4 regions of the Flammeovirga agarivorans genome follow, and region 1 is predicted to be linked to each of the others. Evidence: riboswitches for the same ligand, from Rfam matches in the RefSeq annotation. Region 1 holds a riboswitch; each other region holds the start of a gene.

Region 1 (7,831 bases):
CGATCTTTCCTACTGCAACATCACCCTCGATTGAAATCTCAACATGTGCATCTTCAAGACCTGTAAGCCAAATACCTTCAATATTTTTTTGCTGCAAATCAGACATAGTTTTTAAATGATTATCGTTTATCAGTTATAATATTTCAGAATCTATCAATAGATAAGCTCTATTGTAAAAATGATCATTCACTTTTAAAAATGCAAATAAAAAATAGGATACACTTTCATGTACCCTATTCCTTATATTTAACCTAAAATGGTTCTATTAATATAATGTTCTAAACTTAATTGTATTATCGATTGCTTTCATATCTTCTAACAATTCAGGATTGTAAGACTGATCGATATCAGTAATCACATAACCGATCTCTTCATTTGTTTTAAGATATTGACCTAAGATATTACATCCGTGTTTAGCAAAAACGTTGTTCATCTGAGCTAAGATACCAGATACGTTTTTGTGAATATGAAGTAACCTATGTCCGTTTTCTAAACGAGGTAACTGAACATTCGGGAAGTTCACACTATTGAATGAGCTACCTGTATTTACATATTCAATCATTTTACCAGGAACAAAATCGGCAATATTTTCTTGTGCTTCCAAAGTACTACCCCCAATGTGTGGAGTTAAGATCAGGTTATCACCTTTAACTGGAGCATCAAAAGTATCATTATTATTCTTTGGTTCAACAGGGAATACATCAATTGCAGCACCTGCTAAATGTTTTGAATCTAATGCTACTTGTAACGCATCTAATTCAACAACTGGACCACGAGCTAAGTTGACAAGGATTGCACCTTTCTTCATCTTATTGATATGCTCACCAGTAAAGAATCTTTTATTTTCTGGTCTACCATCAACATGCAATGATACTACATCAGAAATAGCTAAAAGCTCATCTAATGATGAAAGTTTTGTAGCATTACCTAAAGCAAGCTTCTCTACTACATCATAGTAATAAACATCCATACCTAACATCTCTGCAAGAATAGATAATTGAGAACCGATATTACCATATCCGATAATACCTAGCTTCTTACCTCTTACCTCAAAGCTACCAGATGCAGACTTACTCCACTCACCTCTATCCATTTGACGTAAACGTCTTGGAATTTGACGCATTAGTAAAATGATTTCACCAATTGCCATTTCCACAACAGAACGAGTATTACTAAAAGGAGCGTTGAATACACAAACACCATGTTCTGTACATGCATCTAAATCTATTTGGTTTGTACCAATACAGAATGCACCTACAATCATCAATCTATCTGCAGCCTCTACTACTTTTCTTGTTAGCATTGTTTTAGAACGAATACCCAAGATGTGAACACCTTTAATCTTTTCACATAATTCGTCTTCGTCTAAAGCTCCACCAAGAAGCTCAACTTGATATCCTTCGTCTTCTAATTTTTGTTTAGCATCTTGATGCACATTTTCTAAAAGAAGAACTTTTATTTTACTCTTTGGGAATGATGTTGCCATAGGATGTTTAATCGAGTATAATATTTCATCAAAACTACTAGCCTCCACATCTGCTTTAGCTAATACTTTTTCTCTTTTCACATTTTCAGTAAACGCAAAAAACGTTTTTGCTAATCCTGCCTCTCTAATTTCATAATCAGTATAACCGTCTCCGATAACATAAACGTCTCCGTCTAATGCTAATTCTTTCATCAACTTCACTTTACCTTTATGCTCAGAAAGTGGATTTGAAGCATCAAAACCAGTCACTTCATCTTTATCATTGTAAGTAAAAGTATTTGCATAGATATTCTCTTCTTTAATACCATACTCTTTTACTACAGGTGTAATGAAGTCTTTAAAACCACTGGAGACAATCAATACATTATCTTTCTCTTTTGTGAAAAACTCTCTGTTTCTTTTTACTGATTCAGAAACTAGTTTTTTCAACTCGTCAGACAATTGAGATACATCTTTTTTCGTCGCCTCCAACAACGCTAAACGTTGCTCCAATGCTTCTCTAAAAGACAGTTCTCCAGCCATTGCCTGATCAGTAAGATCTTTAATTCTCTCCCCTACTTCAATTTTTTTGTCCGTACCTTCATAAAGGATATCACTTAAAATATCCAATGCTTCTACTTTGGTAAACGTACTATCGAAGTCAATTACAAAAAATTTCTTGTCAGCCATGATTACTAATTCTGTCTTTTGTTACAATCGCAAACTCAAAAATATTATTTAATCATCAATTATTTATAATTTTCATCCATTTATTACCAAATTATCAACAAAAAGATAGAATTTATTGATTTTTCACACTTTTACAGATTAATCTACAAGTACGTCCTTTATTTTCTTAGGAAGTTTATCGAAGACCAATTGATAGGAATGATCCACCCATTTTTTCACTTCACTGTCGTCCATATCACTATTTACTACTATAGTATTCCAATGCTTTTTATTCATGTGATATCCCGGTAATACAGAAGTGTATCTCTCCCGTAATTCTATTGCCAACTCTGGATCACACTTCACATTTATACTCTCAAACATTTCTATGTTAGTGATCGTAAACACTTTTTCTCCAACCTTAAAAACTAATGTCGTTTCATCGAATAGAAAGCCTTCTGTCACTCCTTTTTTATTAAGACAGTAATTCCTAAAATCTTCAATATTCATAATAGATTATTTTAATTTTCATTTATTTCTTGGGAGATGAACTAAGATAAAAAAATTAGATTAAATCTTCATTTCCATACAACGAATTAAAAACAAAGCACACGCATGGTGAAATCTCCTTTTTTGTACTTTTTCTAGAATTTTACTGTTAAAATGTTTTAAAAATAAAAAGTCAATTTTAACTTGCATCAACTTATTATCAATCTCCATATTTTTTTAAAACAATTCTTAAAGTTCTGTGTTAACGAATGGAACTTAAGAAACAATTATTATGAAAAACTTTCTAGTACTTTTTAATATCTTCATATTAGCTTCTACTGCTTTTGCACAGAAAGGTATTATCAGAGGAACTGTAACGGAACTTCCAAGAAACGAACCTGTACCGTATGCTACTGTTGTTATTCAAGGCACATCTACTGGTGCTACTACCGACGATAACGGTAAATATCAAATTGAAAATCTAGAACCCGGTCTTTATAACATTGTTGTAAATTACGTTGGTTATGGCCCTGCTTCTCAAGAGGTAGAAGTTTCAAATGCTCGCCCTGCAGTTATTAATTTCTCCTTAACTCCTTCTACCCAAGAGCTTAACGAAGTAGAAGTGATTGCCAATGGCTTTTATAAGTCAGATGAAAGCCCTGTTTCAGTACAAAGAATTGGTGTTACAGAAGTTAAAAGAGCACCGGGTGCAAATAGGGATATTTCAAGAGTGTTACAATCACTTCCAGGCGTTGCATCGACAGCATCATTTAGAAATGATATTTTAATTAGAGGTGGTGCCCCAAATGAGAACAGGTTTTATTTAGACGGCATTGAAATTCCTAACATAAATCACTTCGCTACACAAGGTGCATCAGGAGGACCAGTAGGAATGATTAATGTAGATTTTATCGAAAACGTTGAGTTCTTTTCAGGAGCCTATCCTGCAGGTCGCGGCAATGCGCTTTCATCAGTGATGGAATTCACACAAAAAGATGGACGAACTGATCAACACACAACAAATATTATCCTAGGAACATCTGACATAGGTGTAACATTTGAAGGTCCGGTAACAGAAAAGTCTTCTATCATTGTTTCAGCAAGACAATCATATCTACAAGCATTATTCAGTGTGTTAGGCTTACCTTTTCTACCAACTTACAATGACTTCCAATTAAAATATAAATATGAAATTGACCAACGCAATAAAATATCAATTATTGGCCTTGGAGCAATTGATCAATTTAAATTAGCTGATTCACCAGGTGAACCAACTGATGAGGATTATGAAGAAAACCTTTATATCTTAAATAATACTCCTGAGCAAAATCAATGGAATTATACTATAGGAGCTAAATATGAGCACTTTAGAGACAATTCAACATTTACATTTGTGGCGTCAAGAAACATGCTTACGAATAATCAGTTCAAATACCCGAACAACGATAGATCACAAAGTAAAATTTACGATTACAATTCAACAGAAGCTGAGAATAAATTTAGACTTGAAGGGTTAACTTTCACAAATACTGGATTTACTTTTTCATATGGTGTTAGTTATGAGTATGCTAATTATACTAACCAAACTTACCAAACATTATATGATTACTCCACTGGAGAATTAGAAACAATCAACTTTAATAGTGTACTACCTTTAAACAAATGGGGTGGATTTGCTACTGTTTCTAAAAAATTAGCTCAAGACAAAGTAACTTTATCATTAGGAGCGAGAGTAGATGCCAATGATTATTCTGATTCTATGAATAATTTATTAGATCAGTTTTCACCAAGATTTTCAGCATCGTATCAATTTACGCCTAGATGGAGTTTAAACTTCAACACAGGCATTTATTACCAATTACCTACTTACACCACGTTAGGATACAAAGAGGGTGAAGACTTTGTAAACAAGGACAATGGTTTATTATACATTAGAAACAAACAACTGGTTGGTGGTTTTGAATACAAGATTCCTGAAAAGAACTTAAAGTTTACAATTGAAGGGTTCCAAAAGTTATACGATCAATACCCATACTCTATCAACAATGAAATTTCATTAGCCAACTTGGGCGCTGATTTTGGAGTAATTGGATCTGAAGCTGTAACAAGTACATCAAAAGGTAGATCTATAGGTATAGAGTTTATGGCTCAACAAAAATTCTTCAAGGGTTTTTATGGTATTCTAGCCTATACTTACGTTCAGTCTGAATTTACAAATGCCGACCCTAACGTTTATGCTCCTTCTTCTTGGGACAGTAGAAATATTGTTAGTTTAACTGGCGGTAAGAAACTTAAGAGAAATTGGGAAATTGGTGCTAGATGGCTTTATTCAGGTGGCACACCCTATACCCCATATGATGTAGATGCTTCTATGGATAAACAAGTATGGGACGCAGAAAGAAGAGGCGTAAAAGATTATTCTCAAGTAAATACATTACGTTTATCAGCCAACCACCAATTAGATGTTAGAGTGGATAAATATTATTACTTCGACAAGTGGAGTTTAAATGTTTATTTTGATATTCAGAACATGTACGGGTATCAGTCTAAAGGACAACCAATACTTACTACAGAAGTAGATCAAAATGGAAATCCAGTCACTGATCCAAACGACCCTAGTAAGTACTCTCCGAAATATATCGAGACGACCAACGGAATTGTTCAACCTTCTATTGGAATCATAGTTGAGTTATAATATTTCTAAAAATACAGCTAAAAACCCTCGTTTTATTCAAATAAAAAAGCGAGGGTTTGTTTTTTATTAAATTCTCACTTTACTTTGAAGCATCATACCATTTACATCTAAGTAAGACGTAAGTGTTTATAAAGAAGAGGCCAGAGACTAGGCTCTAAGACCCTCTAGCAACCATCACAAAAGTGAAAAGGTGCTACATCCTAGCCTAAATTTTTAGGAGCTATAAGCAAATATCGGAACGTCTGAAAGGATCCTCCTTCTACTACACACACCAATATTTTGCATCCTAGATTAGGCTGATGTACATCTTCTCATCATTGCTTTTAATAGAACATCAATACCAATCTGAAAATACAATGCAAGAGCATTCTTTTACATATAATAATCAGTATGACCTTGAACTTGGGGAGAGCTTACCTGAATTCACACTGAATTACTTTACTGCTGGAAAAATGAAGAAAGATTTTTCCAATGTAGTTTGGGTTTGTCATGCATTAACCGGTAATGCGGAAGTGTTTGATTGGTGGAATGGTTTATTTGGCAATGACTGCATTTTTAATGAAAAAGATCATTTCATTATCTGCGTTAATGTTTTAGGATCATGTTATGGCTCAACAGGACCAACATCTGTCAACCCTGTTACTAATAAACCTTATTACAATGATTTCCCCAATATCACTATTAGAGACATTGTCGGTTCATTGGAGATTCTAAGAAATCATTTGGGTATTGATAAAATCAATACTCTTATTGGAGGTTCTTTAGGGGGACAACAAGCACTAGAATGGGCTGTTCAACAACCAAAATTAATGGACAACCTAATCATCTGTGCTACCAATGCAAGACATTCTGCATGGGGTATCGCTTTCAATGAAGCACAGAGAATGGCTATCGAAGCAGATCCTACATGGGGAGATAATGATGAAAATGCTGGTATTAACGGTCTAAAAGCGGCTAGAGCTGTTGCTATGCTTTCATACAGAAATTATAGCACTTACGAGGCTACTCAGACAGATAAAGACGATAACATTACAGATAATTATAGAGCCTCTACTTACCAACAATATCAGGGAGACAAGCTGACCAAACGATTTAATGCCTACTCATACTGGACACTTTCCAAAGCCATGGATTCTCATAACATGGGTAGAAATCGAAAGTCTTTAGAAGAAGCATTACAATCTATTGAAGCTTACACTCAAGTAATCGGAATTACAAGCGATGTTTTATTCCCAGTTTCGGAGCAAAGATATATCACTCAACACATTCCAAATGTAACTTATGAAGAGATTACATCCCTGTATGGACATGATGGATTTTTAGTAGAAACACATAAAATTGCTGGTGCAATTAGCTCATTCTTTAAGCAAAAGAGTAAAAAAAGAATTCTGTTATCAAATTAGGCACGCCTTTTGTTTTTTAGTAAATTGTAATAATCGAACTCCGATTTAACATTCTACTTAAAAGACAGAAGCAAAATGAACAATATTAAGAATAGATTCTTCACGACATTAGCATTGATCACTTTGGGTGCATTAGTTTTTTCATGTTCAAGCAGCTCAGGAAATGCATCTTCTTCTTACTTCCAAAAAGAAAGAAAAAAATACGAGGTGATGGATATGCACTCAGATTGCCCACAACTTGTAAAATCTAGAAGATAAGCTAGAACAAATACTTTATATTCAATCCTTTTTTCGTATTTAAATGAAAAAAGGATTTTTTCGTATTTATCATCAGGCTTTATTTAAACAAGAAATTTTTTTATCTAACACTTTTTATAGAAATCCCATTACGTATTTTCAATATGCAAAGAGACATTGAAATCGCAGAGCTAAGAAGGCTAACCCAATATATTGATGATAATTTTGACTATGATTTCAAAAACTACGCAATGTCTTCTTTTACAAGAAGAGTAAGAAGAGTTGTGGAGTTATATAAATTCAGTTCAGTAGATGCATTAATCCGTAAGTTCAAAGACAACCCTGGATTCTTTCAAGATTTTGTCTCAGAAATTACCGTTAATGTCACTGAGATGTTTAGAGATCCTACATTTTGGATTTCACTTCGTGATGAAATCATTCCTGAAATCTTAAACGAGCATCAAAAGATCAATATTTGGCATGCTGGATGTTCTTCTGGGGAAGAAGTTATTTCTATGTGTATTATGCTAGAGGAAATGGGAACTCTAGACAAAGCTACCATCATTGCTACAGACATAGATAAATCAATAATTAGTAAAGCCAAGAAAGCTGCTTTCAACGCAAAAAATATGGAACTTAACCAATCCAACTATGAAAGGTTTGGAGGAAAAAGTTCTATTTATGACTATTTCATCGAAAGAGACGGTTTCTACCATGTAAAACCAGAATTACTTGATAGAGTCTCATTCAGAGTGCAAGATTTAGTCAAAGGAAACCCCTTCTCTAAGTTCGATCTCATTCTATGTAGAAATGTAATGATATACTTCAATCAGACATTACAAAACGAAGTATTGAAAAAACTACACGGAAGTT
Region 2 (7,831 bases), on a different contig from region 1:
TGTGCTCCTAGGTTGACGGCAATAACCATGTCAGGGTTAAACTCCTCTTTCATGACATCAACAGGGATATTATTATATATACCACCGTCGTATAAATATTTTCCATCGATTTTAACTGGCCTAAAAACAAGAGGAACAGCCATCGAAGCTCTGACAGCTTTTTCTAATGGCCCATGATCAATTACAATAGCTTTTCTTTCAAATACATCTGCAGCTACAGCTCTAAAAGGAATATCTAAGTTGTCAAAGTCGTAATTTATTTCTTTGGATTTTTTATAGAGTCTTGCAGATAGATTATAGTTTAATAATCCATCTGGCACTATAGTCGGATTCCATGAGAAACCATAAATTGAGTCTAGTTCTATATTGAAATTGATCCATTCGGCACCTCTGGATTGTCTTCCAAAATAATATTGATCTTCAGTATTGACTTTACCGTTGACCCAGTCTTGAAATTCAGGGTCACTCAATATCGTGATCATCTCATCGGTAGTGTAACCTGCAGCATAAAATCCGCCAACAATAGCACCCATCGATGTACCTGTGATATAGTCGATAGGGATTCCATATTCTTCCAATACTTTTATGACAGTGATATGAGCAATACCTTTTGCTCCACCACCGCTTAGTACAAGTCCAACAGTTTTTCGGTTTTTAACTTCTTGTTTAAACTCTGAATGGTTATCGGTAATATTTTGTGCCCAACAGAAAAGAGATTGAAAACTAAAAATTAATATGAATAGTATTTGTAAAGTACGCATAATAAAAAAATCCTTGTTGATTTGAAATTACCAACAAGGATTCAGAAAAAATACTTTTTACATAAAAATATTAGATACCAAATGCAGATTTAATCTTATCTACATAGTCTAATTTTTCCCATGTAAAGAATTCTACTTCTTTATTTTCAAGTTTTGTTGTCGTTACTTTTTGACCATTGCTTTCTACAATATCTTTCACTTCAACTTCAACTTCTTTTTTATAAGGTTTTTGTCCCATGTGACCGTAAGCGGCTGTTGGAGCAAAAATAGGGTTTGTTAATCCTAAGCGATCAACAATAGCTTTAGGTCTCATATCGAAGATTTCTTCGATTTTCTTAGAGATTTCAGCATCAGTTAAATCCACTTTAGCAGTACCATAAGTCGTTACATTCAATGATACCGGGTGAGAAACACCAATTGCATAGGCAACTTGTACTAATGCTTCATCTGCGATACCTGCAGCTACTAAGTTTTTAGCGATATGTCTTGATGCATAAGCAGCAGATCTATCTACTTTCGAAGGATCTTTACCAGAAAAAGCACCACCACCGTGAGCACCTTTACCACCGTAAGTATCTACAATGATTTTACGACCAGTTAATCCAGCATCACCATGAGGACCACCAATAACAAACTTACCTGTTGGGTTGATGTGGAAAATTGTATTTGCATCAATCAACTCTGCAGGGATAACTGTAGGGATAACATGCTTCTTCACATCTTCAGCGATTTGTGCTAATGCTTCATCGTCTGAAACTCCAGGGAATTCATCGTGTTGCGTTGAAACAACAATAGTATGAACTCTCAAAGGAGTATTGTCTTCATTATATTCGATGGTAACTTGAGCCTTAGCGTCAGGTCTTAAGTAACCGATTAATTCTGGTTCATGCTTACGGATTTCAGCTAATCTTTTCACTAAGCCATGAGAGAAAGCCAAAGCCATTGGCATATAGTCTTCAGTTTCAGTTGTCGCATAACCGAACATCATACCTTGGTCACCGGCACCTTGTTCTTTGTCGACACCTTCTCCAACATTTACACCTTGAGCGATGTCTGGAGATTGACTATGTAGAGCTACTTGTACACCACAAGAGTGTGCTGCGAAGTAGTAATCTTCTTTGTTATATCCGATTTTATCAATTGTTTCCCTTACAACGTCAGGGATTTCAACGTATGCTTTTGTAGTAACTTCACCTGCGATTACAGCTAATCCAGTAGTTACCATAGTTTCACAAGCCACGCGAGAGGCAGGGTCTTGCTTTAACATAGCATCTAGAATCGCGTCTGAAATTTGATCAGCGATTTTATCAGGATGTCCTTCTGAAACGGACTCGGATGTGAATAAATACGTCATATTTTATATTCTGTTCTTAGAATCTACTTGAATTTAACATCCCATTGTGTGATGAAGTCTACATTATCACTATTTGGGATTTTGCCTTTATATATGAGTTCGGTTGAGCCTAAACGCTCTATTTCGTATGATTTAACTGTTTTAATTTCTCGGTTTAACATCCAGTGAAAACTATAATTTGCAGAGTCGATATGCTGAGTCATAATCGTATTGGCATCCGAAGATGATGGCATATGTTCTGTAATAAGCGTTTTCCAATCGACATTTCGTATCCATTCGGCCTTTCTTTTTTTCATTTTCAAAAAAGTGTCCTCATTTTTTTTGGCTCTGTCCAATTTTGATAGTGCACTATTTAAGGCATGGATGTCAACAAAGGCGAACCTAATTCCTAATTTCCAATGTGTAGTATCGATCACTGATCTACTATCATACACACCGGGAACGTTATCAAGTTCTTCTGCAATGAGCATCAAAGGTTTCTTAAATTGACTGGGTTGGAAAATGCTATTGCCCTCTGCATTTTTATAAGCAGACACAATATTTAGCAACTCTTTACTTTGTGAAAAATCAAACGTAAAAGAATAGTTTCCTTTTCCGTCTTCCATAATCTGAAGCTGCTCCTGTAATTCAAAGCAGCTAGTAAATACTGTTGATAAAATAATAATACAACAGTTGAGATAAATATTCCTAAAAGCCAATCAGTCTAAGATTAAATGTTAACCCAAGTACTTATCAATTTTAGACATTGTACTGATAGACAGTACTTAATGAAATTTTTCTGGAGATAAACTCATCTTTTCTCGAACACCTTCGAGTTGGGAGTTAGCACCTTGCTTTGAGGAGCGCAGGTTGCCAAGACTTCATTGGGCCCAATCCCTCTGCCTTTCTTGATAAGTAATGCGATGCAAATATAGATAATTGGTTTAAAGATCAATAGATTTCATGCTTTATTTTTTTTCAAATTTTATTAACACTGTAATCTAATATACTCACAAAGAGTGGAATAAATCGAATTTTTTTCAAAAAAAATAAAACTACAATTTTCTTCAGATTTGCTACAGATTTGAAATCTACTTTTGTGATATCATTTAAATTCGACTCAATTCATGTTCAGAAAAACTTCCACATTAATCGCATTTATAACTTTCATTATTGTTTCAGCAGCATATGCCAACGACCCAATTAAAAAAGGTATTATTCTAGGTAAGGTAAAAGAAGCAGGTAGTAATGTACCTGTAGAATATGCTACTGTAAGTATTTTTGATCAAGCATCACATACACTTATTGGAGGAACAGTAACGAACCTTGAAGGTATGTTTGTTGTGAAAAATATTCCTGAAGGAATGTTTACCGTTGAAATCTCTTTTATCGGTTTTCAGAAGAATATTATTGATGGTGTTGAAATAGGTAAACCCAATTATAAAGCAAACTTAGGAGAAGTGGAGTTGTCTACAGATGCAGAAGTTTTAGACGCTGTTGAAGTAGTAGGTACTCAAAATTCTGTGACTTATGATATCGATAAGAAAGTAGTTAATGTAGGAACTCAGTTTGCCGCAATGTCAGGAACAGCAGTAGATATCTTAGAAAATATTCCTTCAGTTACTGTAGATGGTGATGGTAATGTGAGTTTAAGAGGTAGTTCTGGATTTACTGTTTTAATTGATGGTAGACCTTCAGTATTAGATGCTTCTGAGGCATTACAACAAATTCCTGCTAGTACAATTGAAAATATAGAGTTGATTACAAACCCTTCTGCAAAGTATGATCCCGATGGTACTGCTGGTATTATCAACATCATTACAAAGAAAAATAAGTTAGAAGGTGTAAATGGTGTAGCCAACTTTAATGTGGGTAGGTATGGAAGAATTGGTGGAGACTTCTTACTAAACTTCAGAAAGAAGAAATGGAACTACTATATCGGAGCTAATTACAATAAGAGACCAGGTCCGGGTAGCTATAAATCTGAACGTAGAACTACTACAAATGATACCACTTCTTATGTGATTTCTGATGGAGAAAGAGAACGTACTTTTGAAGTAATGGGTATTCAAGCGGGTGCTGAATATTCTATTTCGGATAATGATTTCATTAAACTATCTGGTAGAGTTGGTGATTTTAAAATGTATGGTGGGATGGATGCGAATTTCTATGAATACCAACAAATTGGAGGAAGTGACCAACCGATCAACGAGACGGAATATATTTCTAGTGAATACTGGCAAAGAGGTGGTTTATACTACAGTGCAAACTTAGCTTATCAACATAAATTCAAAGATAAAAAAGGACATACTTTAGATGCTATGGTAGATTATGGCGGTAGAGATATGACCGAAAGCTCAATCAATGAGTTGTATCCAAAAGATGCAAGCGGAGTGATAGCAGAAAACCCAGCTTCAGGCCAGAGGTCTACAGAAATTGGCCCTGGAGGAAGATTAAGAGCTAAAATAGATTATACGTTGCCTATCGGAAAAACAGACAAGTTTGAAGCAGGATGGCAAACAAGATGGAACAAATCACAAGATATTAACGAGGTATATAATTATGATGTGTCGACTGGTGACTATGTCTTTGCACCAGACTATAGCTTTACTACCAACTACACGCAAACAATCCACTCACTTTACGGTATGTATGCCGGTAAGGTAGGTAACTTTGGTTATCAGGGTGGATTGCGAGCGGAGTATACAGGCCGAAACATCAACCTTGAAGGAACTGAAGAGGACTATCCTGTAGATCAGTGGAATGTTTTCCCAACGATTCACCTATCTTATGGATTACCAAAAGAAGACCAATTGATGTTGAGTTACTCTCGAAGAATTGAAAGACCAAGAGGATATTACTTAGAGCCTTTCGTTACTTGGCAAGATGCCTTTAACGTACGTAGAGGTAACCCAGCTTTATTACCGGAAAACATTGATTCATTTGATTTTGGTTATTTAAAAGGATTAGGAGAAAAAGCTACTTTATCTTTTGATGCTTACTATAGAATGACACAAAACAAAATTGAAAGAGTTCAGAGTGTTTGGTCTGAAGGTGTTATTTTACATACTTATGAGAACGTAGGAACTGATTACGCTTTAGGTTTTGAACTTTCATTAAACTATAATCCTGTAAAATGGTGGACCATTGATTTAATGGGCAACTTATATGATTACAGAGTAGAAGGTGAATTGGAGGGACAGAGTTTTGATCGCCAAAGCTTAAACTGGAGTAGCCGTTTTAACAACACATTCAGATTGACAAAACAAACTCAATTGCAAATCAATAGTAGATATACTGGACCTACTGTAACTGCTCAAGGAGAAAATGAAGGGTACTATATGATGACTGCTGCTTTAAAGCACAATATGATGAAAAAGAAGTTGACCATTACAGCTTCAATGAACGATGTATTGGGGACAGCAGTAAGAAAAAGTACTTCAGAGGGTGTCGGTTTTAATAATTATACTGAAGATTTTAGATATGCTCAGTATTTTACTATGACATTCACTTATAGATTGAATAACTTTAAGCCATCGAGAAGAGGACCTTCAGGTGGTGGAGGTGGAATGGATGACTTCTAGAGACATCCTCTCCTGAATAAAAATATGCATTGAGTAGCCATAGCTTGCAAAAAGTAATATGGCTACTCTTTATTGATATTAGTGATTATGAAACTGTTATTGATCGAAGACAATCATTTATTAGCTGAAGATATATTAGCCAATCTAAAAGATCAGAGTATCGGTGTAGAACATGTCTCTACTTTAACTGATGCTAGAGAAAAAATAGGTGTTTACGCCTATGATATCTTAGTGGTCGACTTAGGCTTACCTGACGGTAATGGTTTGGATGTAGTCAGGTTAATAAAAGAAGTGGATGCCAATGCAGGAGTATTAATCGTTACGGCAAGGGATAGTGTAGACGATAAAGTAACAGGTCTTGAATTAGGTGCTGATGATTACATCACAAAGCCCTTCCACATGGCCGAATTGATTGCAAGGGTTCGTTCATTATTCAGACGAAAAAAGTTAAAAGGAAGTAATGTTATTGAGGTAAATGAACTAAAAGTGGATATCTCTTTATCAACAGTTTCTATCAATGATCAAATCATAGAAATGACAAAAAAAGAATATGATTTATTATTGTACTTCCTTTATAACAGAGAGAAGATGCTGACAAAAGAAAATATAGCAGAACATCTCTGGGGAGATCATATTGATCAAGCCGATAGTTTTGATTTTATTTATACTCATATTAAGAACTTAAGGAAAAAGTTACAGAAGGGAGGAGCCAAAGATTATATCAAATCAGTCTATGGCATGGGGTATAAATTTTCTACTAGCAAATAAATCTATGCAAAGTAAAAGAACTTTTAATTTACTATCACGAATCACCTTCTTTTACCTCATTTTCACTTTTGTGGTATTTTATTTTAATGCTAAACTACTGACAAAAGAAGCGGATGAATTTATCGATTCAGACTTAAATAGAAGATTTGGTTGGATTGAAGGAAGAGTGGAACATCACCTGAAAAAAGGTAGATCTATAGATTCACTTATCGGAGGAAGTGTATCCAATATTCAGGAGATTTCATCTCATTGTAAAAAGACGGATTATCCAATTACGGAAGATATCACTATTTATCATCCTGAAATTGAACGTAATTTAATTCATAGACGTAAAGTGGTCTTGGTTGAAGCTAATGGAAAATTTTATCGAGTATCTATGGATAAGGAAGTTCAAAATTACTATTACTTCCGAGATGATATTTTCGAATACCTTATCCCTTCTTTTATTGTACTCGTCATATTAATTGTAGCTTTTAATGTACTTCTACAAGGGTATTTCTTAAGACCTTTCAGAAGGATATTAGAAGCAATGCAAAACTTTAAAGTGGGAGGTTCAAAAGAAGTGGAGAAAGTATCTACAACAACCAAAGAGTTTGTAGATATGCAAGACTTGTTCACAAATATGATCGAAAGAATCGATGCGGATTATAACCACTTGAAAGAATATACAGAGGATGTAGCACATGAGATACAAACTCCTTTGGCAATAATTCGTAATAAATCAGAGTCACTTTTATTTTCTGAAAAGCTTGAAGAGGAAGATGCAAAGATGATCAAAACGATTTATGATGAAGCGAACCACCTGTCAAAATTAGGTACTACTCTGAACTTGATTACTAAAATTGAGAATGGTGAATTTACAGATATCAAGACACTGTATACCATTGAAGAAATTAGGAATCAGGTGGAGGCTGTAGAGGAATTAGCTCAGTTGAAATCGTTATCTATTGAGATGAAATTAGATGAAGAACATGCTTTAAATATAGATCCTTATCTGTTTGATATTATTCTTAAAAATTTATTGAAAAATGCCATCAGATATGGTACAGCTGAAGGACCAATAAAGATTGAAACAACTTCAACAGAGTTTCGCATAAGTAATTATGGAGCTCCTTTGAATATATCAAAAGACCAACTTTTTAAACGATTTGTAAAAGGGTCGGAAAGTGCTCAGTCTTTGGGCTTAGGTTTGGCTTTAGTGGCTAAGATATGCTCTGTTAGTGGACTGAAAATTTCGTACGGATACGAAAGAAAGCAGCATGTATTTCTATTAAAAAAGTAGATATTACAATTATTTAAAATGATTACCTTATCTTTAGGAGTTAAAGATTAAAACCATAAAGATTTTACATACCAATTCGAATTATCCAACTTTCATTAAAAGC
Region 3 (7,831 bases), on a different contig from region 1:
AATAGTAAAATTGGGGTTAGAATAAGGAGTCAACTATGCATCATATCAATGATGTTAAGTCTTCTGTTTACTTTGTCATACAAAATATGATTGTTAAAGAAGCTAGTCTAGTTGATGATCCTTTTTGATGTTTCTTTTAGTGTTTCAGGTTATGGTTTAAGTAACGAGAGGGGTTTTAAAAAGTTACAATTATTAACGATTCTCTAATATGATGTTAAAGAATTAGTAGTCTATTTGTTAATAAAAGGCGTTTTTAGAGCCAAAATCGATCAATTTTATTGTACTATTCTAAGATTGATGTTTTATTATTTTGTTAAATTGTATATTTCTAATAAAGTGTTGTAATAATTAAATAAAATAGAATTTTATCAAATTTCCTTAGTTCAATATTCTATTAACAGTGGTTTTCCTTTCGAGGATTTAATATATTGAATAACTATTCAATTATTTTCACGACTATGGAACGACTTATCGAATACTTTTCAACTATGCCATCAAGCCACAGAACTGTCTTATTAGTTGGTGGGATTACTTTTTTTTGGATGTTGGAAGGTTTATTCCCTCTTTTTAGATTCTCATATATCAAATGGAAACATGCTGCAACTAATATATTCTTTACGATAACTACAGCAATTGTAAATCTATCTTTGGCATTTGTAATGGTATGGACTTCAGACTGGGTAACAAATCATCAATTTGGTATCATGTCGTGGTTAGATTTCTTACCTACACCTATAGTAATATTAATTGGTTTGTTGTTTATGGACTTAATAGGTGCATATGGTATTCATTACCTTAATCACAAGGTAAAGTGGTTTTGGCTTTTTCACCTGATTCATCATACAGATACTAATGTGGATACTACCACTGCAAATAGGCATCATCCGGGAGAAAGCTTTCTTAGGTTGTTTGCGACAATATTAGCGGTATTTGTTGTTGGAGCTCCTATTTACATGATCTTTCTATATCAGTCTTTGTCTGTAATATTTTCTCAGTTTAATCATGCAAATATTATTTTGCCAGCAAAATTAAACGCAATAGTGGCTTGTTTTTTTGTCACTCCAAATATGCATCATGTACATCATCATTTTCAACAGCCTTTAACAGATACCAACTATGGTAATATATTTTCAGTTTGGGATCATGTATTTGGTACATATGCCAATGTAGATAATAAAATGTTGACATATGGAATTGATACTCATATGAGTCCACAAGAGAATGAACCCATCAAGAATCTATTACAGATTCCTTTTCAGGAGTACCGAGATATCAAAAAAATAGAAGAGGAAAAGGTAGACAACAGATCTTACTAATGCGAGTGTAATCACTTTGGTATGTTCAGTAATCTATTGTGTATTTTTAGAATGAAGTGAAATTTCCATTTCTAAGCAATCCAATAATTCGGTAATATAGATATCTTCTGGAGGTAGGTTAAATTCTTCCAAAACATGGTAGATCACTTTTTTCTTTGAAAGATTATCAATGTTCAGAATTCTTTCATGATCTCTGTAATCAACATTTCTAATCAATAGTACATTTTTAATCACTTCTTTCTGTGATTCCAATGTTAATTGATTTGAGAATGATGATATTAAATCTAAAATACTAATTGATGATAAAGTGTGTAACTTGTTGTTGCTCCCCTCATTCATAATGTAAACAATAGGTTGGAAATCGTTAATTGACAGTAGTTAGTATACGGTGTTTATTAGTATAAAGTCGCACACAATCAGTGGTTAAACTCGTTAATAAAATTTAGGTAACAATAGTTTGGTGAAAAGTTATTAAACTGATAGAATAAGTTGTGAGAAAATCCTAAAAATGAGAGAAAGAAAAAGCCTTGAAGGAAATATCCAACAAGGCTTCAAGATTATGAGAATGTTGATAATTAATTCCCAATTTATTTCTTTACATATTTTGTAAGTATCACAATCTGCTGACCGTTTACCTTACCTTCAATATGTTCGGGGTTGTCATGAACTAATGAGATATTGCGAACAGCTGTACCTCTCTTTGCTGTAAAGTTAGCACCTTTTACATTTAGATCCTTAATAAGAACAACTGAATCTCCATTTTCCAATGTAGCACCGTTGGCATCTTTGTGGATCACTTTGTCTTCATCAGAAATACCTTCACCTGTGGCTTCTGCCCATGCTTGAGTATCTTCGTCTAAATAAAGCATATCTAAAAGGTCTTGCGGCCAACCTTCACTTCTTAATCTTGTTAGCATTCTCCATGCAAGAACTTGAACAGCAGGATTTTCATTCCACATACTATCGTTAAGGCATCTCCAATGGTTCACATCCATCTGATCAGCATTATCAATTTGAGTTTGACAATTACTACATAAGTAAGCGTGGTCTGCTGTATCTTTAGATGACTTTGGTTCAACTAAGTAAGGAGATAAATTTTCAGTGGCACCACATAATTCACAGGTATTTCCACTTCTTTTTTCAAGTTCTTTATCTAAACTCATAATATATATTTGAATCTTTTTGAATGATAATCCGATCCTTTTTTAACAAAAGGTAAACAAATTTGCATAAAATTATTGAGGTAGCCTTTACTTGTAAACGATTATTAAAAAGACTATCTGAAGTAGTAGAACCATAAGTTATTTATTCATCCGTAAATGGGTTAGAAAACTTGGGGTCATTAAGGAAGGTTTCATCGGTTAACATTTTCAAGAAGCTTAATATAGCTTTCTTTTCTTTTTCTGTTAAATGCAATACGATTGGGTCTCCTGGAAAAATAGGCTCATTGCTTGCTTCTCTGATCAAAGGATCTAGTGTGGCACTCATCTCGATATGTTCATCGTAATGTTCTATAACTTCTTCAAGAGTCGAAAACCGTCCATCATGCATATATGGAGCTGTTACAGCAATATTTCTTAATGTTGGAGCTTTAAATTTGCCCTTGTCATAGATAGACCCACTTACCGTCATTAATCCATCTTTTAGTTCTTCATCATTGTCTAAACCATTATTGTGGAAACCACGAAATCCTTTGCCATCTCCAGAAGTTAGAATGTTTAGATGACAGTCACCACAGTTACCACCCCTTAAGTTCTGTGATGGTTCTGGGTGTGTGAAGAATAACTGTATACCCAATAATTCTTCTTCTGTAGGGGTATAGCTACCTTTTAGGTATTGATCATATTTTGAATTACTTGAGATTAATGTTCTTTCGAATTGAGCGATTGACATACCAATTCTTTCTTCTGTAATTTCTTCACTACCAAATACAATCTTAAATAGTTTAGGATATCTATCGTCAGAAGTTAAGCGTTCAATAACTTCTGGTAGTGTCATATCCATTTCCAAAGGATTTTCAATAGGTTCTAAGGCTTGTTGCTCTAAAGAGTTTGCTCTTCCATCCCAAAAGAATTTAGCTTGCCAAGGAGCATTTTGGATAGACATACTACTAAAAGTACCCACTCTACCGTGAATTCCTTCGGCTAATGCTTTTCCATCTGTAAATGCCAATTTTTGTTGATGACAAGTAGCACATGAAGTAGACTTATCTCTTGATAATTGGGTATCGTAAAATAACATACGTCCTAATTCAACACCAACAGTAGTTGTAGGGTTGTGATCTGGTAATGTATATTGTTTTCCAAAATGTGAAGGGAGTTCAAGAGGGTATGTTTCATTCTTGATCGCCTCTTTGTCTGATTCACAACTTGTAAGAAAAAGGAAAAGTATTAAAGAGTAACTACAGAATTTAATCGATTGCATGTTATTTAGGTTTGTAATCAATTTACAAAAAAATGCCGAAATATGATGATGAAGTTGAGCGTAATCATATTAATGGGTGAGACAGGAGTGTTAATGAATTGAAATTAATTGCTCGGAATAAATGTGTTTACTAAAATTGCACTGAAAACATCAAGAACCTTAAATGGTGCCAACCGAGCAAAGCAAGCCACGGTGGCAAAATCGATGTGGTCTGATTCTAAGACAAAATAAAAGCAGAATCCTCCCAATATCTTGATGTAGCTTGCAATTTAATACCACTTAAATGTGTAAACTAACATGCAAAAAGAACCTTTTGAATTGAATTTACAAGAATGCTATGCCATCTTAAAAGGAGGTTTTGTATCATCCTCTGAAGAAGTAAAGTTAAGAAGCTTAACGATGTTACAAGCTGAAAAACTATTAGGATTAAGAAATAAACAAGACCATTCTTCTCCTAAGTTTTATGGTAATTCACTTCTCTCTAAAATAGAAGAATACCTATCCAATAAGACTGAATAGGTATTTTTAGGTAAAGAAATATTTTTAAGTAGTCACACTATAGTATCTAATATTTTATTGGGTTTTTAAAACAAAAGTCTAATAGGCCGAAGATAGTCCTTTCGAACCTTACTGTCTGTTGACTGTGAGAATCGGTCGGATATATCTTGTGCAATAATTTGTATTTGATGGGACTTTCTCAGAAAAAGAATTCTTGTTTTAAAATACAAGGTTTTATTCTTACGCTTAAACCTTAATGTTGTATTCTGAGATAATCCTGTAGTTCTTGCTTTTTGGATTAAATCATAAAAAGAAGCATGATCCTCTTTTACAATTAAATCAGTGATCAATACTTTATTAGAGCCAAAGTATTGGGTCCAGACGATATTACTCAATTTAGTATTGTAAAAATCATCTATAGTGAGCATGATATCAAAAGCTGGAGATTCAGTATGTACAGAATAACTGTATACAGGTTGTGCTCTAGAAATATCTGTTTTATAGAAATTCTGTAGTATGATCTTTCTTAGTTCTCTGCATATAGGAGAAATTTCTAAAATAAAGTTCTTATCATAACCACTTTTTCTATCACATAAACCAATTAATCCAACTTGTCTGGAGTTATCATAGATAGGGATCAGTATATAAGAAAACCAAGACATTCCACTATTAAAACGTTCTTGATCGAAACTGAAAAATGGTACTCTTCTATGATACGATAATTTCAAATAACGATGTGCCTTTGATGGCGTTGATAATGGACCGTTCCCCATCATAGGGATACGGCCATGATTTTGGTTACATTCTATAAGTTGTTTATAGTTCGTTAAGTAATGTTGGTCTTCTACTAAACCTATGAAGCCATAACTACTCCCGGATAGCTTACAGAGTTGATGTATACTTTTGTGTAAGATCTCTAATTCGCCAACAGAATTGCTTCTGACCTGCTGAGAAATAGTATGTAGCATCTTCTTATACTGATCCTGAATAGTAGTGCTATAAGTCATAGATTGAATAGAATTTTAAAATTAGGTCTAACAGGAATTCACTTAAACAAACATCAATGTCTTATCAAAAGTTGATGGGGTAAAAAAAAGAGAAGTGAGGTTTCGTTACTTTTGTGATAATTTTAGACCAAATAATTATGACTTTTCATTTCATGTACTTTTTGAGTATGGTATTATTCTTATAGACAGTTGAATGATTTGTAATAAATAAAGAAAGTCACCCTTAGATTAGAGTGACTTTTGTGTTCTTGTCTAAATATTAAGACAAGGAAAATAATATGTATGATTCTTTTATATTATGAATTCAATCGTACGTTTTTAGGTCTGTTTGTTCCATCTTGTCCCATTCTTTTTTTCGATCTTTCAGCCCTTTTGAAACGAACTTCTTCAGATTCTTCTTGAGTCGATTTACTTACTGAAAGAATAATTCCGATGGTCATACCCGTAAATAATAAGGAAGTACCACCCATACTAATTAAAGGTAATGGAAGACCTGTTAATGGTAATAATCCAACGACTACGCCCATATGAACAAAAGATTGAAGTATTAAGCTAAAGGTGAGCCCCGATGCTAATAAACCACCGAATGCTTTTTGACTATTGGCAACGATAATCATTCCCCGATAAAGTAGAGTAAGATATAAACCAATGATGACTATAGCCCCAATCAATCCGTATTCTTCTACTACAATTGCAAAAACAAAATCAGAATAGGAGTGAGGTAGAAAGTTTCTTTGCGTACTATCACCAACACCTTTGCCCCATAATCCGCCTGTTGATATAGCTATATAAGATTGCTCAGCTTGATAAGGTACTTCTGTTTCACTCATAAATGAGGTAAGACGACTAACAGCAGTTCCACCTCTTTGACCAAATTGATAAACAAAAGCTCCTGCTAGAATACCGATACCTACTAACATCACTAAATACTTAACAGGTACACGTCCAATAAATAATTGAAGCATGATCGTTAGAAACAATAACGATGCAGTTGAAATATCTGAAACACCGATTAATCCACAGATAATACCTGTCCATACTAGTAGAGGTACTATGGCTTTATTGAACTCTCCAATATCTCGTTGCCTTTTCCATAGCATGGATGCCATATTGGTAATTAAGGCCAATCGAGCTAAATCAGAGGGTTGGAAAGTAAAGTTGATAAATGGAATACTGATCCAACGCGATGCACTGTTTATCTCAGAACCAAAGAACCATGTGAAAAGTAGAAGTGGAATAGAAAGAAGTAAGGCATATCTTGATAATCTAGAATAGAAAATATAATCTACCTTGTGGCATACGTAGGCACCAATCATCCCAATAAATACTAAAGTGGAATGTCTTAATAGGTAGTGTTCATTATCTCCATCGGCCTGCATGTATGCCAAAGAACCAGTTGCACTATAGACAACTAATATAGAGAACATGGATAATGAAATCATCACTGCCCATATTACTCGGTCTCCTTCTAATTTACTTAACAGTTTCTCCATCTGTTCTTATAGGTCAATATTTTTATAATTGATGAACAGCATTCATAAACTGTTCGCCTCTATCCATGTAATTTTTAAATAAATCAAAGCTGGCACAAGCAGGTGATAATAATATTACATCATCTTCATCTGCCATTTCCATAGCTAATTCTACTGCTTTATTAACATCAGTTGTTTCAGCAATTGGTTTATGCTCTTTAAATGCTTCAATTAATTTACTATTGTCAGTTCCTAAGCAGATCAAAGATTTTACTCTATGCTGAACTGTATCCTGAAGCATGGAGTAATCATTACCTTTATCTGTACCGCCAGCAATCCATATAATTGGTTTGTCAAAACTTTGTAAGGCAAAAAATGCTGCTTCAACATTGGTGGCCTTAGAGTCATTCACAAAAGTAACTTTGTTTACTACAGCCACTTCTTGTAAACGATGTGGTTCCCCAATGAACGATGGTAATGCTTTTTGAATTGAATCGGAACTACATCCTGCAGATAAAGCTGCTAGGATAGCAGCACTCATATTCCAAACGTTATGTGGTCCTTTTAAAGGAAGGTCAGTGAAAGTATAAGTATTTCCTTTAAAAGGTATTGCTAAGTGATCTTCCTTGAAAAATGTGTGATTAAATCCAATTGCCCATGGTACAATTTGATGCTTTTTCAATTGTAATTCCACCTGAGGATCGTCTTCTCCATAGATAAAAGTGCCTTCTTTATCCATGTTTTCAATAATCCTAAATTTCGATTGAGCATACTTATCAATATCGTAAGCATATCTATCTAAATGATCAGGAGTAATATTTAATAGTAAAGCGATATTAGGCTTGAAAGTCTCTATATCATCCAATTGGAAGCTGCTAATTTCAAGGACATACCAATCGTAGTCATTTTCAAGTACTTCTTTGGCATAACTAATCCCAATATTACCTGCTAAGCCAACGTTAAATCCAGACTTCTCTAATAAATGATGTATTAGTTTTGTCGTTGTTGTCTTACCATTAGTACCTGTAATAGCGATTACTTTTGCTTTTGAGTATTGGAAAGCAAACTCAATTTCAGAATATATTTTTGCTCTATTGGCTCTTAATTCTTGAAC
Region 4 (7,831 bases), on a different contig from region 1:
TATACTCTCTACCAAACTCTTGGAAAGTATAACCAGCTAAGGCATTTAATTTTACATCACCAAAAGTCTTTGTATAGTTTAAAGTACCTTCTAATAGTACGTTATGTAAGAAGTTGTTTCTAACATCAGCAGATCCATTTCCTTCACCAACCCACTCAATACTACCTGGAAGGTATGCGTTACGTTTTGCAGAAGTAATATCTCCACCGATATTAATTTTACCTGTTAATCCTTCAACAAATTCAGCCTCAACGTAAGCGTTACCTAAAACTCTTTGTGTATTTGTGAAATCACGTACAGAATTCGCCATGATGTATGGGTTTTTCTCTAGTAAGTTAGGTGACGAATAGTCTTGAGGTAATAGTGGAGACATACGGATCATGTTGTTGATAACACCTCCATCAAGAGCACCACCCACACCATAAGGCAAGTTGTTGTTCTTTGTAAATGAACCCATCATATTAGCACCTAATGTTACTTTCTTAGATAGCTTTTGTGTGATGTTCATTCTACCTCCAATTCTTTCCATACCAGAGTTAATCATGATACCATCTTGGTTAAGATAGTTTACTGAGAATCTATACTGAGTATTGGCCGTACCACCAGAAACCCCTAAGTTGTGATTTTGAGTGATAGCTTGTCTTGTCATTACTTCTTGCCAATCTGTATTAGCATCTAAATCTAAAGGAGTTGAACCTTCAGCTTGTGTGGCTGCTCTGTATTCTGATGCAGTAAGCACATCTAGCTTTTTAGCGATGTTTGAGATACCCACATATGCATCGTAATTGACTTTGGCTTGTCCTTCTTTACCCTTCTTTGTTGTAATAATAATAACACCATTTGCACCTCTGGCACCATAAATTGCTGTTGCAGAAGCATCCTTTAGGATATCAAAAGATTCAATATCCGCAGGGTTGATAGATGCTAAAGGGTTTTTTGAAGCAGATGCAGAGTATACTCCTGCTGTACCAGGATCTGAGGCAGTATTATCAATAGGGAAACCATCAATAACATACAAAGGCTCATTGGATGCAGTAAGTGATGTACCACCTCTAACTCTAATGTTTACACCTGCACCTGGTTCACCAGAAGAAGGCGTCATCTGTACACCAGCAATTTTACCTTGGATCAATTGATCTGGTGATGTAAGTACACCTTGGTTAAAATCTTCTGATTTCACAGATGACATTGCACCGGTAACATCTTTCTTTTCCATTTGGCCGTATCCAACTATCACCACTTCTTCAAGTTGTTCAGCATCTACTTTCATTGAAATACTGAAGTTGGAAGTGTTTCCAATAGCGATTGATTGGTCAAAATAACCAATATAACTAAACGTTAATGTTTCTGCACTTTCAGGGACATTTAGTGAGAATTTTCCTTCAAAATTGGTTGTAGTTCCGGTTGTAGTTCCTGTTACAATAACGTTTACTCCAGGCATTGGGGAATTCGTTTCATCATAGATAATACCCGTCAGGTTTCGTTCTTGAGCATACGTAGAAGTCAGTGTTGCTAACGACAGAATCGCCAACAGACTGAAGAGTTGTAATAATCTTTTCATTAGTTAAAATTGTAGTTTATAGGACAGACATGAATTGTTGTGATCATCTCATGTTCAAAAAATAGTTAGACAAAAGAGTATAGCATTAAATAGATTGTTTATTTCATTTTCATCAAGAGCGCTCATGTGTTGGCTATAGTTTGTCTATCACAATTCTAAAGCTAATATGAATTAAAAACAAATGTTAAATGCAGTGCTAATTCTTGAGATAAAGCGTTTTTATTGCACTTTTTATGGAAGCACAAACGTTTTGTAGCGCAACACCTGAATCAATCACCAACTAAACCGGTTGCATTAATATGATAACGAAATAAAATATACGAATTAAATTATTTAGAAACCTGTTGCGCAATCGGTAGATAAAATATTTAAAATGTACTGAATACGTTTAAAAATTGCATATTTCTATCATTTATCATCTGTCAAAAAAATCAAAAAAAATTACTGATTTTTCAATAAATCGGACCTTTTCATGCAAAATCTGTGGGCTTTTCTTCATTTTGTCATTATCTTGCGGCGTGCTTATCAAGAATGACAGAGAGAACGGGCTCGTAGATGTCATGGCAACCGTTGTTCCCAGCGATAGGTGCCAATTCCCGCTTCGGAAGTGTCCGAGAAAGATGAGTAGAAGCATTCGATCTAGAATGAGGGTCTCAGAGAAACTTTAAGCACGTTTTAACTCTCCTATTTTATAAAATAGTTGAGTATGTGAAACGTAACTTTCAAAATATTAAGATGTCAGAAAAACTCCAGGAGTTAGCAAAAGAACGAGTGTTGATTTTGGACGGTGCCATGGGTACTATGATCCAAAGACACAAATTAGGTGAGGATGATTACAGAGGCGAGCGTTACAAAGATCACCCATGTGACGTTAAAGGTAATAATGATATGTTATCTATTACTCAGCCGAATATTATCAGAGATATTCATAAACAGTATTTTGAAGCAGGTTGTGATATCGTAGAAACTAATACATTTAGTGGTACTACAATCGCAATGGCCGACTATGAAATGGAAAGCGAAGTTTACGAGTTAAACTATGCGTCTGCGAAGTTGGCAAAAGAAGCTGCATTAGAATTTACTGAGAAGGAACCTCACAAACCTCGTTTTGTAGCTGGAGCCATTGGTCCTACCAACCGTACTGCTTCAATTTCACCAGATGTAAATGATCCTGGTTATAGAGCCGTTACATTTGATGATCTTGTGGAGGCTTATTATTTACAAGTTCAAGGCTTAGCAGAAGGTGGTGTAGATACGATTCTTATCGAAACCGTTTTTGATACCTTAAACTGTAAAGCTGCACTGTTTGCAGCAGACAAATATTTTACGGATGTAGAAAATGGAAATGTTACTCCCGCTGCCCCAAAAGGTAGAGAAGAGGAATTTCCTAACCAATATAAAGGAAAGCGTCTGCCATTGATGGTATCTGGTACTATTACTGATGCTTCTGGTAGAACACTTTCAGGACAAGTAGTAGAGGCATTCTGGAACTCTATTAGACATGCCGATTTATTTAGTGTAGGTTTAAACTGTGCTTTGGGTGCAGATTTACTTCGTCCATATATTCAAGAGTTATCTAGGGTAGCGGACGTAAATGTTTCTGCATATCCTAATGCTGGTCTACCTAACGAATTTGGCGAATATGATCAGACATCAGAAGAAATGAGTGATATCTTAAAATCTTTTGATGGATTAGTTAATATCGTAGGTGGATGTTGTGGTACTACTCCAGATCATATTGCTGGTATTGCTAAAACATTTAGTCAAGCAAAAGTTAGAGAGGTTACTAAAAAAGAACCTTATCAAAGACTTAGTGGTTTAGAACCTGTAACGATCAAGCCAGATAGTATCTTTGTCAATGTAGGTGAAAGAGCCAACGTAACCGGTTCAGCAAAATTCCGTCGATTAATTGAAAACGGAGAGTTTGAGGAAGCGATTGAAGTAGTAAGACACCAAGTGGAAGGTGGTGCTCAAGTGATCGACGTCAATATGGACGAAGGAATGTTAGACTCTAAGGAGTGTATGACACGTTTCTTAAACCTTATTGCTTCTGAACCAGATATCGCTAAGCTTCCAATCATGGTCGACTCATCTAAATGGGAGATTATTGAAGCAGGCTTAAAGACGTTGCAAGGTAAAGGTATTGTTAACTCGATTTCACTTAAAGAAGGAGAGGAAGATTTTATTCAAAAAGCAACACTCATTAAAAAGTATGGTGCAGCTGCTGTTGTTATGGCTTTTGATGAAGAAGGACAAGCAGATAACTTCGAAAGAAGAAAAGAAATCTGTTCTCGTTCTTATGATATCCTAGTAAACAAAGTAGGGTTCCCTCCACAAGATATCATCTTTGATCCTAACATTTTAGCGGTTGCCACAGGTATCGAAGAGCATAATAATTATGCTGTAGATTTCTTTAAAGGTACGCAGTGGATCAAAGAAAATTTACCACATGCATTAGTAAGTGGTGGTGTATCTAATATCTCTTTCTCTTTCAGAGGTAATAATGCTGTTAGGGAAGCCATGCACTCAGTCTTTTTATATCATGCAGGTAAAGCAGGTATGGATATGGGTATTGTAAACCCAGGTATGCTTGAGGTGTATGAAGAGATTCCAAAAGACTTATTAGAACATGTTGAAGATGTTCTTTTAAATAGAAGAGAAGATGCTACTGAACGTTTAGTTGATTTCGCAGAAACTGTAAAATCAAAGGGTAAGAAAAAAGAGGTAGACCTTTCTTGGAGAGAGAAAACAGTTGAGGAAAGACTTTCTCATGCCCTTGTAAAAGGTTTAGTAGAATTTGTAGAAGAAGATGTTGAGGAAGCTCGCCAGAAGTTTGATCGTCCAATTGAAGTGATTGAAGGTCCTTTGATGGATGGTATGAATGTAGTAGGTGACCTATTTGGTGAAGGTAAAATGTTCCTTCCACAAGTAGTGAAATCTGCTCGTGTAATGAAGAAGGCAGTAGCGATTCTTATTCCATATATCGAGGAAGAAAAAGCAAAAAATCCAGAGTTGTCTGCATCCTCATCAGCAGGTAAAATTCTGATGGCAACTGTAAAAGGTGATGTACATGATATCGGAAAAAATATTGTAAGTGTTGTTTTATCTTGTAATAATTTCGAAATCATTGACTTAGGTGTAATGGTGCCTTTGGATAAGATTATAAGAACTGCCGTTGAAGAAAAAGTGGATGTTATCGGACTAAGTGGTTTGATTACACCATCTTTAGATGAAATGGTATACGTTGCTGAAGAACTAGAACGTCAGGAATTAAATATCCCGGTATTGATTGGTGGTGCTACGACTTCACGAGTCCATACTGCCGTTAAAATTGATCCACAATATTCAGGTTCTGTAGTTCACGTTTTAGATGCTTCGAAATCAGTGCCAATTGCTTCTGCTTATACATCTGAAAATAAAGAGTATAGAGAAGAAGTAATCCAAGAATTTAAAGAAGAATATGCAGTTTTAAGAGAAACTCACGCTAAACGTCAAGGGGCGAAAAAGCTAATTTCTCTTGAAGATGCTCGTAATAATAAAGTGGATATCGATTGGGCAACGACACCAATCACTAAACCATCATTCTTAGGTAAAAAAGTATTTGAGAATTATGATTTAGAAGAAATTGCAAAGTATATGGATTGGACGCCATTCTTCCAGACATGGGAATTGGCAGGCCGTTTCCCTGCGATCTTAAAAGATGAGATTGTGGGTAAGCAGGCATCAGATCTATATGATGATGCAAAGGCGATGTTGAAAAATATCATTGATAATAAATTACTTCAGGCCAATGCTGTTATTGGATTCTTCCCTGCAAATAGTATCAATGACGATGATATCGCTTTGTATGATTTTAAAGAAGAAGATGTAGAGTTACCAGATGCAGAACATCATCATTCGTTATTCTACAGAGAAGATCGTACAAATCAGGTAGGTACATTATGTCACTTGCGTCAACAGAATAAAAAAGCAGCAAGCAAGCCTAACTTCTGTTTAAGTGATTTTGTTGCTCCAGTAGAATCTGGTCGAAACGATTACATCGGTGCTTTTGCAGTAACTGCAGGTATTGGATTGGACAAATTAGTTGCTAAATATGAAGCGGATTTGGACGATTATAACAGTATCATGGTAAAAGCCTTAGCCGATCGTTTAGCAGAAGCCTTTACAGAATTAATGCATGAAAAAGTGCGTAAGGAAATTTGGGGTTATGCAAAAGATGAAATCTTTAATAATGAAGATTTAATCGATGAAAAATACGAAGGTATTCGTCCTGCACCTGGTTATCCAGCTTGTCCTGATCATACAGAAAAAGACAAGTTATTTGAGATGTTGGATGTAACAAATTCAATTGGAGTAGAATTAACAGAAAGTTATGCAATGACTCCGGCTGCTGCTGTTTCAGGCTGGTACTTTGGTAACAAAGAATCTCGTTACTTTGGTTTAGGAAAAATCAATGAGGATCAACTTAAAGATTATGCTGAAAGAGTAGGCAGACCTGAACACGAAATGAGACGTTGGTTAGGCACCGTTCTTTTATAAACAGAGAAATATCTTTGAGGTATTTAATCCTCTCTAATAAATAACTTATTGAGACCAAGCTTAGACTTATTCTAAGTTTGGTCTTTTTACTTTTAGAGTAAATGCAAGTATTTATTTGACAAAAAGAATATGTAATTATATAGCTATAATTTATTGGTTACATTTTCTTTCCTTACTTTTTACTTCTTGCTTAAATTTTCTATTTTCACTTCATAATTAAACCTCCACATGTAAGCAGAATTTATGAGTAAATTAGTAACCTTAGAGAACGCAAATTTATCGGTTCAAATTTCAAGAAATGGAGCAGAATTGCACTCTGTATATCATAAACAACATCAGCAAGAATATTTATGGCAGGGAGATAAGGAAGTTTGGGGTAGACATGCACCAGTTCTTTTTCCAATTGTTGGTCAGGTTGAAGATGGATTCTATGAGGTCGATGATGTAAAATATAAATTACCTCAACATGGTTTTGCTCGTGATATGGAGCATAAGTTGATTACTCAAGACGAATTAAGGTGTATTTTTGAACTAAAGTTTGACCATTCTACAATGGAAAAATATCCTTACAAGTTTGTATTCAGAACAATATATGAGATAAAAGGAAGTAAACTATCCATCACCTATCAAGTGGATAATATGGATATGGAAGATATCTATTTTTCTGTAGGTGCCCATCCTGGTTTCAATACCAATTTTATCCCGAATACTAGTTTTGAGGATTATGTAATTGAATTTTCTGAAAAAGAACCTTTCGAGAGATTATTATTAGATAACGGTTTAAGAAGTGGAGCCATTGAACATGATGCATTAAAAGGTGAACATATTCTTCCATTAACGTTTGAAACTTTTAAAGATGATGCATTAATCTTTGACCATTTCAAATCTGAATATTTAGATATTTATGCCAAGCATTATGAAGATAGAAGATTAAGAATTGGTTTTAAAGACTGGCCATTGTTAGGTATTTGGACCCCGTATCAAAAGAGAGCTGATTTTGTATGTATTGAACCTTGGTATGGTGTAGCAGATCTTAGAGATGAGAACCATGACTTTAAAGAAAAATATGCTAATCAGGTATTACATAAGGAAGAGACATTCTCAGCTACTTTCACTGTAGAGATCATAGATAATGAAGATTAGTGATTATACAGGAGTTTGGCAAGAGGAACAAGTGGTAAAGTCATTTCAAATTGGGCCAAATTACATTTTAAAACCTACTGCAATTGCAGAGTTTTTTCAAGAAGCTGCAGGTAATCATTCAAATGCAGAAAAGTTTGGAATGAGAGAAATGATGGCTCTTGGAAAAGCATGGGTGTTAGGTTCCATAAAATATAAGATCAATCAATGGCCTAAATGGTCAGATAATCTATTGATTGAAACTTGGGTTTTTGATGTTCAGAAGTTTTCTTCACAACGTAATTTTATCATGAAAAACCAAAAAGAAGAAGTTTTAATAGAAGGTTCTTCGAATTGGTTCGGGATTGATTTTAAAAAGAGAAAACCTACTTATATAGATGATTTTATGGATGTTGTCCATGTTAGAGAAGATCTTACAACAACTGGAAAACCTGATAAGTTAAGAGGTTTAGAACGAGTAGATCATTCCTCTCAGCGTAAGGCAGTATTCTCTGACTTGGATCCCGTAAACCATGTCAATAACATTAAGTACTTAGAATGGATGATTGATAGTCTTCCAGCAGAAGTAAAAAAGAAATCACTCAGTCAGGT

Evidence for each region. A riboswitch is a leader RNA that binds a small molecule or an ion and turns the genes downstream of it on or off. The one in region 1 is predicted to bind S-adenosylmethionine.
Region 2: another riboswitch for S-adenosylmethionine. It lies ahead of HGP29_RS02825 (hypothetical protein); the one in region 1 lies ahead of HGP29_RS23755 (homoserine O-acetyltransferase family protein).
Region 3: another riboswitch for S-adenosylmethionine. It lies ahead of HGP29_RS06040 (hypothetical protein); the one in region 1 lies ahead of HGP29_RS23755 (homoserine O-acetyltransferase family protein).
Region 4: another riboswitch for S-adenosylmethionine. It lies ahead of metH (methionine synthase); the one in region 1 lies ahead of HGP29_RS23755 (homoserine O-acetyltransferase family protein).

The regions. Positions count from the first base shown of each region.
Region 1 covers NZ_JABAIL010000010.1:171,942-179,772, forward strand. Annotated here, with positions in the region: gene HGP29_RS23735 (DUF2147 domain-containing protein) at 1-106, opposite strand, end outside; gene serA (phosphoglycerate dehydrogenase) at 266-2,155, opposite strand; gene HGP29_RS23745 (MmcQ/YjbR family DNA-binding protein) at 2,294-2,644, opposite strand; gene HGP29_RS23750 (TonB-dependent receptor) at 2,916-5,318, shown strand; SAM riboswitch class I at 5,442-5,547, shown strand; gene HGP29_RS23755 (homoserine O-acetyltransferase family protein) at 5,675-6,721, shown strand; gene HGP29_RS23760 (hypothetical protein) at 6,797-6,979, shown strand; gene HGP29_RS23765 (CheR family methyltransferase) at 7,123-7,831, shown strand, end outside.
Region 2 covers NZ_JABAIL010000001.1:675,814-683,644, forward strand. Annotated here, with positions in the region: gene HGP29_RS02815 (patatin-like phospholipase family protein) at 1-761, opposite strand, end outside; gene metK (methionine adenosyltransferase) at 832-2,115, opposite strand; gene HGP29_RS02825 (hypothetical protein) at 2,139-2,720, opposite strand; SAM riboswitch class I at 2,903-3,012, opposite strand; gene HGP29_RS02830 (TonB-dependent receptor domain-containing protein) at 3,222-5,678, shown strand; gene HGP29_RS02835 (response regulator transcription factor) at 5,766-6,446, shown strand; gene HGP29_RS02840 (sensor histidine kinase) at 6,451-7,728, shown strand.
Region 3 covers NZ_JABAIL010000002.1:304,294-312,124, reverse strand. Annotated here, with positions in the region: gene HGP29_RS06060 (sterol desaturase family protein) at 459-1,316, shown strand; gene HGP29_RS06055 (hypothetical protein) at 1,350-1,568, opposite strand; gene HGP29_RS06050 (PhnA domain-containing protein) at 1,904-2,479, opposite strand; gene HGP29_RS06045 (cytochrome-c peroxidase) at 2,622-3,740, opposite strand; SAM-I-IV-variant riboswitch at 3,883-3,980, shown strand; gene HGP29_RS06040 (hypothetical protein) at 4,038-4,259, shown strand; gene HGP29_RS06035 (GAF domain-containing protein) at 4,325-5,245, opposite strand; gene HGP29_RS06030 (FtsW/RodA/SpoVE family cell cycle protein) at 5,542-6,738, opposite strand; gene murD (UDP-N-acetylmuramoyl-L-alanine--D-glutamate ligase) at 6,761-7,831, opposite strand, start outside.
Region 4 covers NZ_JABAIL010000008.1:185,876-193,706, forward strand. Annotated here, with positions in the region: gene HGP29_RS22085 (SusC/RagA family TonB-linked outer membrane protein) at 1-1,561, opposite strand, end outside; SAM riboswitch class I at 2,081-2,188, shown strand; gene metH (methionine synthase) at 2,297-6,100, shown strand; gene HGP29_RS22095 (aldose 1-epimerase family protein) at 6,344-7,243, shown strand; gene HGP29_RS22100 (acyl-[acyl-carrier-protein] thioesterase) at 7,233-7,831, shown strand, end outside.